Gimesia benthica: one gene and its partner. The protein of the gene in region 1 binds, or shares a complex with, the protein of each later gene. Links are inferred from orthologs where the notes say so. Each region holds a gene or a part of one and is shown in the gene's direction. Other genes may lie near its edges. The genes, in order: dnaG and dnaB.

Region 1 (3,193 bases):
TCCCGAGATCGAGCTGACCCTGGTAGGCCGACAATGTCAGGGCTGCCAGTTAATCGTCAGCGAAGATTCACGTAAGAAGGAAAGGATCGGCGGTAAAACCGGCAAAGCGATCGCCAAGGCCAAATGCCCCAAGTGCAGCGAGAAGTTCGGCAATATCTCTCTCTGGCAGATTAAACAGGCAGATGCCCCGACAGAGGAACCTCAGGAAGAAGCAGCTGCCAGTTAGCAGTCTGCTGTCCTGACGTTTGTCGCGAATTGCATCATTCTGCGCAGGGGGAGTCCCTCAACAGGTCAGGTTTCTTTCTCAGAAAGATTGCAGACACTCACCCGGGGAGTATAATAAGGATAATTCATACAAACCAACTGTCTAATGCTGCGGGGGCTGTGGTGTGAAAGCATCACAACCTTTCGGGTTAAGCAGACAGGGGGAGTAGAGGTCAGTTTAAGGCATCCGTTGGAGTTGCGCGATGAGGTATTTTTGTAACATTATACAAATTTTGACCTTAAGCGACGGTGAGTCTGAACAATCCAGATTCGCATTTTCTTGACCCTCTCTTTATATGGTGTAGAATTCAAGGACACGGAGTTGAGCAGGGAAGCACTCTAGGTTTATGTGTAAATGTTCACTTTCCAGCTGTTGATGGAAACTGACATTCGGGCTGCTTCTTAACTGTTCAGGAGAAACTGGTGTCGCCAGGATTTGATCAACATTTCAAAGAACTGGTCCGCCAGAGGACAGACCTGGTAGAACTGGTCGCAGAGTCGGTTCAGCTGACTCCTAATGGACGCGATTTCAAAGGATTGTGTCCTTTTCATAACGACCACAATCCGTCCATGGTCATCTCTCCCGAGCGTGGAACCTGGCGCTGCTGGGTCTGTAACCTCGGTGGAGACTGCTTTTCCTGGGTGATGGAATACGACCGGGTCGACTTTGTCGAGGCACTCAAGATTCTGGCCGAGAAGGCCCATCTGGAAATTCCCAAGTTCACCCCCCGTCATTCGCAGGGCGGACAACAGCCATTAGAGAAGTCGAGTTTGTATGACGTCATGAAATGGGCGGAAGCCCAGTTCCATGAATGTCTGATGGAGACTTCGGTGGGAGAATATGCCCGCCGTTACCTGATGGAAGACCGGGGCTTTACCGAAGAGACCATGCGGCAGTTTAATCTCGGTTTTCATCCGGATGACTGGCAATGGCTGGTCAATCGATCACGCAATCGTTTTCCCGAACAGCTGCTGCTGGAAGCAAAACTGATTTTCAGAAAAGAGGGACAGTCACGTTGTTCTGATTATTTCGTTAATCGGGTGATGTTTCCGGTTCACGACGAGCGAAAGCGGGTTGTTGCATTCGGGGGACGTATCCTGCCCGGAGCCGATTCAGCAAAACTGGCGAAATATTTTAACAGTCCGGAAAGTGTGATTTTCACTAAGAGCAAACTGCTGTTTGGCTTGGATGAAGCGCGGCAGGGAATTCGCGAAACGGAGACAGTTGTCGTAGTAGAAGGGTACACTGATTGCATTACAGCTCATCAGTTTGGTGTGACCAATGTCGTAGCCACACTGGGGACCGCTCTGACAGAATCTCATGTGACTTATCTCAAACGGCTGGCACGTAAAGTCGTGCTGGTATTTGATGGCGATACCGCAGGACAGCAGGCCGCGGAGCGGGCTTTAACGAAATTCATCGCTCAGGAAGTAGATTTACGTATTTTAACGCTGCCGGCAGGCCAGGATCCGGCAGATTTTCTGGAACAGCAGGGGGCAAAGAGTTTGCAGCAGTTGATCGCAGAAGCCCCGGAAGCCTGGAATTTTAAATTGAATCTCTGTGTTCAGAAATTTGGACTGGAGTCAATTGATGGACAACACCGAATTTTAGAAGAAATGCTGGAGCTTCTGGCCGCAAGTCCAAACTTAACCGGCAAAATACGTGAAGATATCATATTAAGAAAGTTAGCAGATCGACTGAGCTTAAACGAAACCGTTGTCCGAAAACGATTAAGTGAAGTCAAACAGAAGCAAAACCCCAGTCTGAATCCGAGTGTCCTTTCAAACGACCCCCATTCAACTCCGAGTGCAGACCACACCTCCGGAATCGGTGGAACTTCAGAAAATTCAGCGAAAGATAATCAACTTGAGAGCGAACTTCTTGAAATCATCTTTGTATACCCCGAGTGTGTTCCCCAGATTCATCAACATATATCACCAGCCAACCTGAAAGATCCCCGTCTACGCTTTCTTTACCAGTTAAGCATTGACTTAACGGAAGAGGGGATCGTCCCGGAAATGAATCGTATTCTGGATCGTGTTGACGATCCGGACATGAAGCAGCTGGTCGTCAAAATCGACTTTCAGGCCCACGAAAAAGCGATTCACACCAAACTCCACTCTTCGCCTGTTCCCCATGAAGGGATTCCCCATTTTCTGAAACATTCGATTCAGAATCTCAAATGGCGGGAAGAACGGGAACATCATGAACGGACCAAAGGAGTTCTGGTCCAGAACGTTCAGAACAATACTTTGAGTTCCGATGCCAAGGAGCTGTTGAAGAAGGCATCCGAGTTCCACCAGAAACGACATAAAAAGAATTCACTTGAGACCCATTAACTTAAAAGAGATTGGGAGAAGCAACGTGCACCGACTCGACGCCCGATTGAACGAACTGATTGAAAATGGAATAAAGCAGGGTTATCTGACTTATGATCAGGTCAGCGCTTATCTGCCCGATGAAGCGCTGAATCCTGAGAAGCTGGATAACCTCCTGCTGACCATTGAGGAAATCGACTTAGACATTATTCCCGATCAGGTCATCACGGTGCTCCAGCCGGAGAAGCCGAAGGGACGGACCCGTTCCGATGACCTCTCCCGGAAAATCGATGATCCGGTTCGGATGTATCTCACACAGATGGGGGAAATTCCGCTGCTGACCCGGGACGAAGAAATTCGCCTGGCGAAGAAAATCGAAATCACCCGTCGTCGCTTCCGCCGCGAGCTGCTCAGCAGCGACTACGCCATGCGGCAGGCGATCGACATTCTGGACAAGGTTCACAAAACTGAGCTGCCTTTCGACCGGACGATCAAAGTCTCCGTTACCGAAGGCCTGGAAAAGAATCAGATTCTGGGGCGGATGCCTCACAACCTGAAAACCCTGGAATACCTCAGCAGTAAGAACAATGTTGACTTCCAGCGGTTCATC
Region 2 (3,286 bases), 3.6 Mb from region 1 along the record:
GTGCCTTTCTAAGTGAAGGCCGTTTCAACGGAGCAGCACAACGAGTCAATTTTTATTCAAAACGATAGTAAAAACTGAAAATTACGGAAGTGATTGATAATGGTTCGCAAACAACGTAGCACCTCTGTGGTCGGTAGTTCCAAGTCATCTATCGAGGTTTTGCTGGCAGAAAATGTCGACAACCTCGGTGAGCAGGGTGACATTGTGCGGGTCAAACCCGGCTATGCCCGTAACTTCCTGCTGCCTTACGGCATGGCCACCATTGCCACTGAGCACAACAAGCGGATGGTGACACAGCACCAGAAGAAAGTGGCCGAGCTGGAAAAAGAGCATCTCAAATCGCTCAAGGGTCTGGCAGACAAAGTCAGCAAGCACAGCGTCACCATGGAAGCCAACGCCAACGAAGAAGGTCACCTGTATGGTTCGATCGTGGCTGTTGACATCAGCAAGTCCCTCAAGGAGAGCGGCTTCGAAGTCGATGCCGAAGCGATTCGCCTGGAAGGTCCGCTGAAAGAGCTGGGTATGTATACCGTCAAGCTGCAGCTGCACGAAAAGGTGAAGACCGAAGTCAAAGTCTGGGTCGTACCGACTGCAGAAAAAAGCTAACCCGTTTCGGCAGCAGGGCTGTCGAACTGCGTCATAAAAAACGAAGAGGTCCGGTTATTGCCGGACCTCTTTTGTTGTTATATGATGACGCCTGCAACACGACGTGCATTCGCCCGGAGCTGAACGGGGGGCTGCGTCGTGTGTTTTCATTTCATTGAGTCAAACGTTCCAGGGGATGGTCATGTCAGTTGCGGGCAAAGGAAATTTTCGCCGTCCAAAGCAGGAGTCTGTGGAAGAGCTGTTCGGTAAAGTGCCGCCACAGAACCTGGATGCAGAGAAAGCCGTGCTGGGCAGTATTCTGCTCGACAACGTGGTCATCGATGACCTCGTGCAGATTGTCAAAACCAACCATTTCTATAGCGATAAAAATGCGCGGATCTTTGCTGCGATTCTGCGCTTACACGATGCCGGCGTCCGCGGGATTGACGCGGTGACAGTGGCCGAAGAGCTCGACTCGAAGGGAGAGCTGGACGAAGCCGGCAATGTGATGTACCTGCACGAGATCCTGGAGAGCGTCCCCCACGCGGCGCATGCGGAATACTATGCGAACATCGTGCGTGACAAGTCGGTCCAGCGGGAACTGATTCACTCCTGTACCGAAATCATTCGAGAGAGCTATTCGCCGCAGGGCGACACTCTGGAAGTGTTAAACAAGGCCGAACAGAGTATCTTCAGTATTCTCGAATCGCAGGGAGAAGGGGATAAGATCGACATCAAGGACATCCTGATGGATGCCTTCGACCGGATCCACGAGCGAACCCAGAAAGAGGGATCACTGACCGGAACCACGACCGGGTTCGTCGATCTGGACGAACAGATCAACGGTTTTCAGCCTTCCGAATTGATTGTCCTGGCGGCCCGTCCTTCGATGGGGAAGACCGCGCTGGTCTGTAACTTCGCGGAAGCCGCCGCCGACGAGGGGGGCGTGGCCACGATCATCTTCTCTCTGGAACAGTCAAAGCTGGAACTGGCAGAGCGTCTGTTGTGTATCCGCTCGGGGGTGAATGGTCACTCGCTGCGTGCCGGGGATCTGGAAGATGACGAGCGGCACCGGTTGCTGGAGGCCTCTTCCCAGATCAGCGAGATGCCTCTGTTTATCGACGATAAACCGGGGCGGACGATTCAGGAAATCAGTGCGATCTGTCGGCGTTTAAAGCGGTTGAGTAACCTGGGGCTGATCATCATCGACTACCTGCAGTTGATTGAACCGGAAGACAAGACGATGCCTCGTGAACAGCAGATTGCGGGGATCACGCGGCGTCTGAAGGGGCTGTGCAAGGAATTGAATGTGCCGACGATCGCCCTGGCCCAGCTGAACCGCGGTGTGGAATTGCGTGAAGACAAGCGTCCGCGTCTGGCCGACTTGCGAGAAAGTGGAGCCATCGAACAGGATGCCGACCTGATCATGTTCCTGCACCGTCCGGACGCTTATGATCCCGAAGACCATCCGGGTCTGGCAGAAGTGGTTGTGGCCAAGCACCGTAGTGGTCCGACCGGGATTGTAAACCTGACGTGGCTCCGTGAATCGATGCGGTTCGGCAACTACACGAACCTGGATGTCCCTGAAGGGGGCTACATGGGAGATGATGGCGGAGGCGGCGGATTCGGTTAAACTCGCCTGGCTGCCACCGGGAATTCTGCAAACTGAGGAGGAGATGAAATGCGATCGACCTCTGAGTTGAAGTTGCGTGGCGTGGTGAAGTTTCTGGTGCTGTTGCTGATCAGCGTCGCTGCTGTTTCCAGGATGCAGCCCGCTTTCCCGGCAGAGGAGTCTGAGACGCAGGCGCTGCCCGGAAAGATTGAGCCGCCGTTTGGCTGGAACCGGACCGATAAGTATGTGCCTCCCGATTTCGAAGCGTTTTTCCCGGATGACAATGCAGCGGGCGCGCAGCTGGATCAGCTGATCGAAGGGAAGCTCAAGGTCTCCAGCACCGACGCGCGTCTGGCTTTGATTCGGCGTGGCCTGCGGAACTGTTCGCATCATCGGACCACACTGCTGGGGCAGGTGGGGAACCAGTATATCTGGAATCGCAAAGCGCAGGATCCCCGGGCGATTGAACTCATGTATCACGCGAGTGCCAGTAACCTGCCCGGTGTTGCGCATTCTGCGCTCTATCACGGTCCGACAGTGGTCTCAGATCGTTCGCCGAATCTGGTACGGATGCTGATGGAACGCTATCCGAAACTTGACGGGCAGATGCAGGATCGGATTGGCTGGGGGATGCGAACCTATGGGGACAAAGCACAGACGCGTGAGCTGCTGAGCGAGTTGCTGGATGATTATCGGCAGCTGGACGATCTGACGGTGGGAGCGACACTGGAGACCTGGCAGGCGGTGTTCGAGGCCGATCCGCCTGAGCTGGAGCGGTTTGATGATCTGGGGCTGTGGGTCATTGCTTTTCATCGTGCGGATGTTTCTGCAACCCATCCGCGGGCTGCGGAGATTCTGCGTGCGATGGTCTTGAAGGTGTTGCGCGGGCACGAGGATGCGATGCTCGAATTCGTAACGCGTGTCGACGCGGGACATGAGACAGCCGTGGTCCTGGTGCAGGGGCTGAAGTCACGGAAGTGGCTCATGGATTCTCTCTCGAAATATACGAATGTAGAAATCGATTTCAATGAGCTGTTTACGGCCCGCCAGTTACAGACGTGTCGGCTGAATGAACTGGCTCGCTTCCTG

The links.
Region 2: the proteins of dnaG (region 1) and dnaB are in contact, whole or in part, in a crystal structure (PDB 2R6A), measured with the Geobacillus stearothermophilus proteins. The link is inferred for Gimesia benthica from one-to-one orthologs. Residues at the interface, in WP_049624496.1 of Geobacillus stearothermophilus: Lys456, Leu457, Leu458, Pro459, Ala460, Asn463, Ala464, Leu467, Leu535, Leu536, Ile537, Ala538, Gln544, Glu545, Asp548, Tyr549, His552; in WP_033016901.1 of Geobacillus stearothermophilus: Ser13, Glu15, Ala16, Gln18, Glu91, Leu92, Asp94, Ala95, Val96, Pro97, Thr98, Ala99, Ala100, Asn101, Tyr104, Tyr105, Ile108.

What each region holds. Positions count from the first base shown.
Region 1 is NZ_CP043930.1:5,724,609-5,727,801, forward strand. What follows is about bases 277-3,145. They hold dnaG (DNA primase), read left to right. Parts: upstream 277-687; coding sequence 688-2,604; downstream 2,605-3,145. Other genes in these bases: rpoD (RNA polymerase sigma factor RpoD), read left to right, coding at 2,630-3,145. Also shown: F1728_RS22320 (hypothetical protein), read left to right, coding at 1-226; more of rpoD, read left to right, coding at 3,146-3,193. UniProt on the Escherichia coli protein: RNA polymerase that catalyzes the synthesis of short RNA molecules used as primers for DNA polymerase during DNA replication.
Region 2 is NZ_CP043930.1:2,174,072-2,177,357, reverse strand. The notes cover bases 41-3,002. They hold dnaB (replicative DNA helicase), read left to right. Parts: upstream 41-787; coding sequence 788-2,218; downstream 2,219-3,002. Other genes in these bases: F1728_RS08195 (hypothetical protein), read left to right, coding at 2,267-3,002; rplI (50S ribosomal protein L9), read left to right, coding at 100-606. In the rest of the region: ssb (single-stranded DNA-binding protein), read left to right, coding at 1-12; more of F1728_RS08195, read left to right, coding at 3,003-3,286. UniProt on the Escherichia coli protein: The main replicative DNA helicase, it participates in initiation and elongation during chromosome replication. Travels ahead of the DNA replisome, separating dsDNA into templates for DNA synthesis.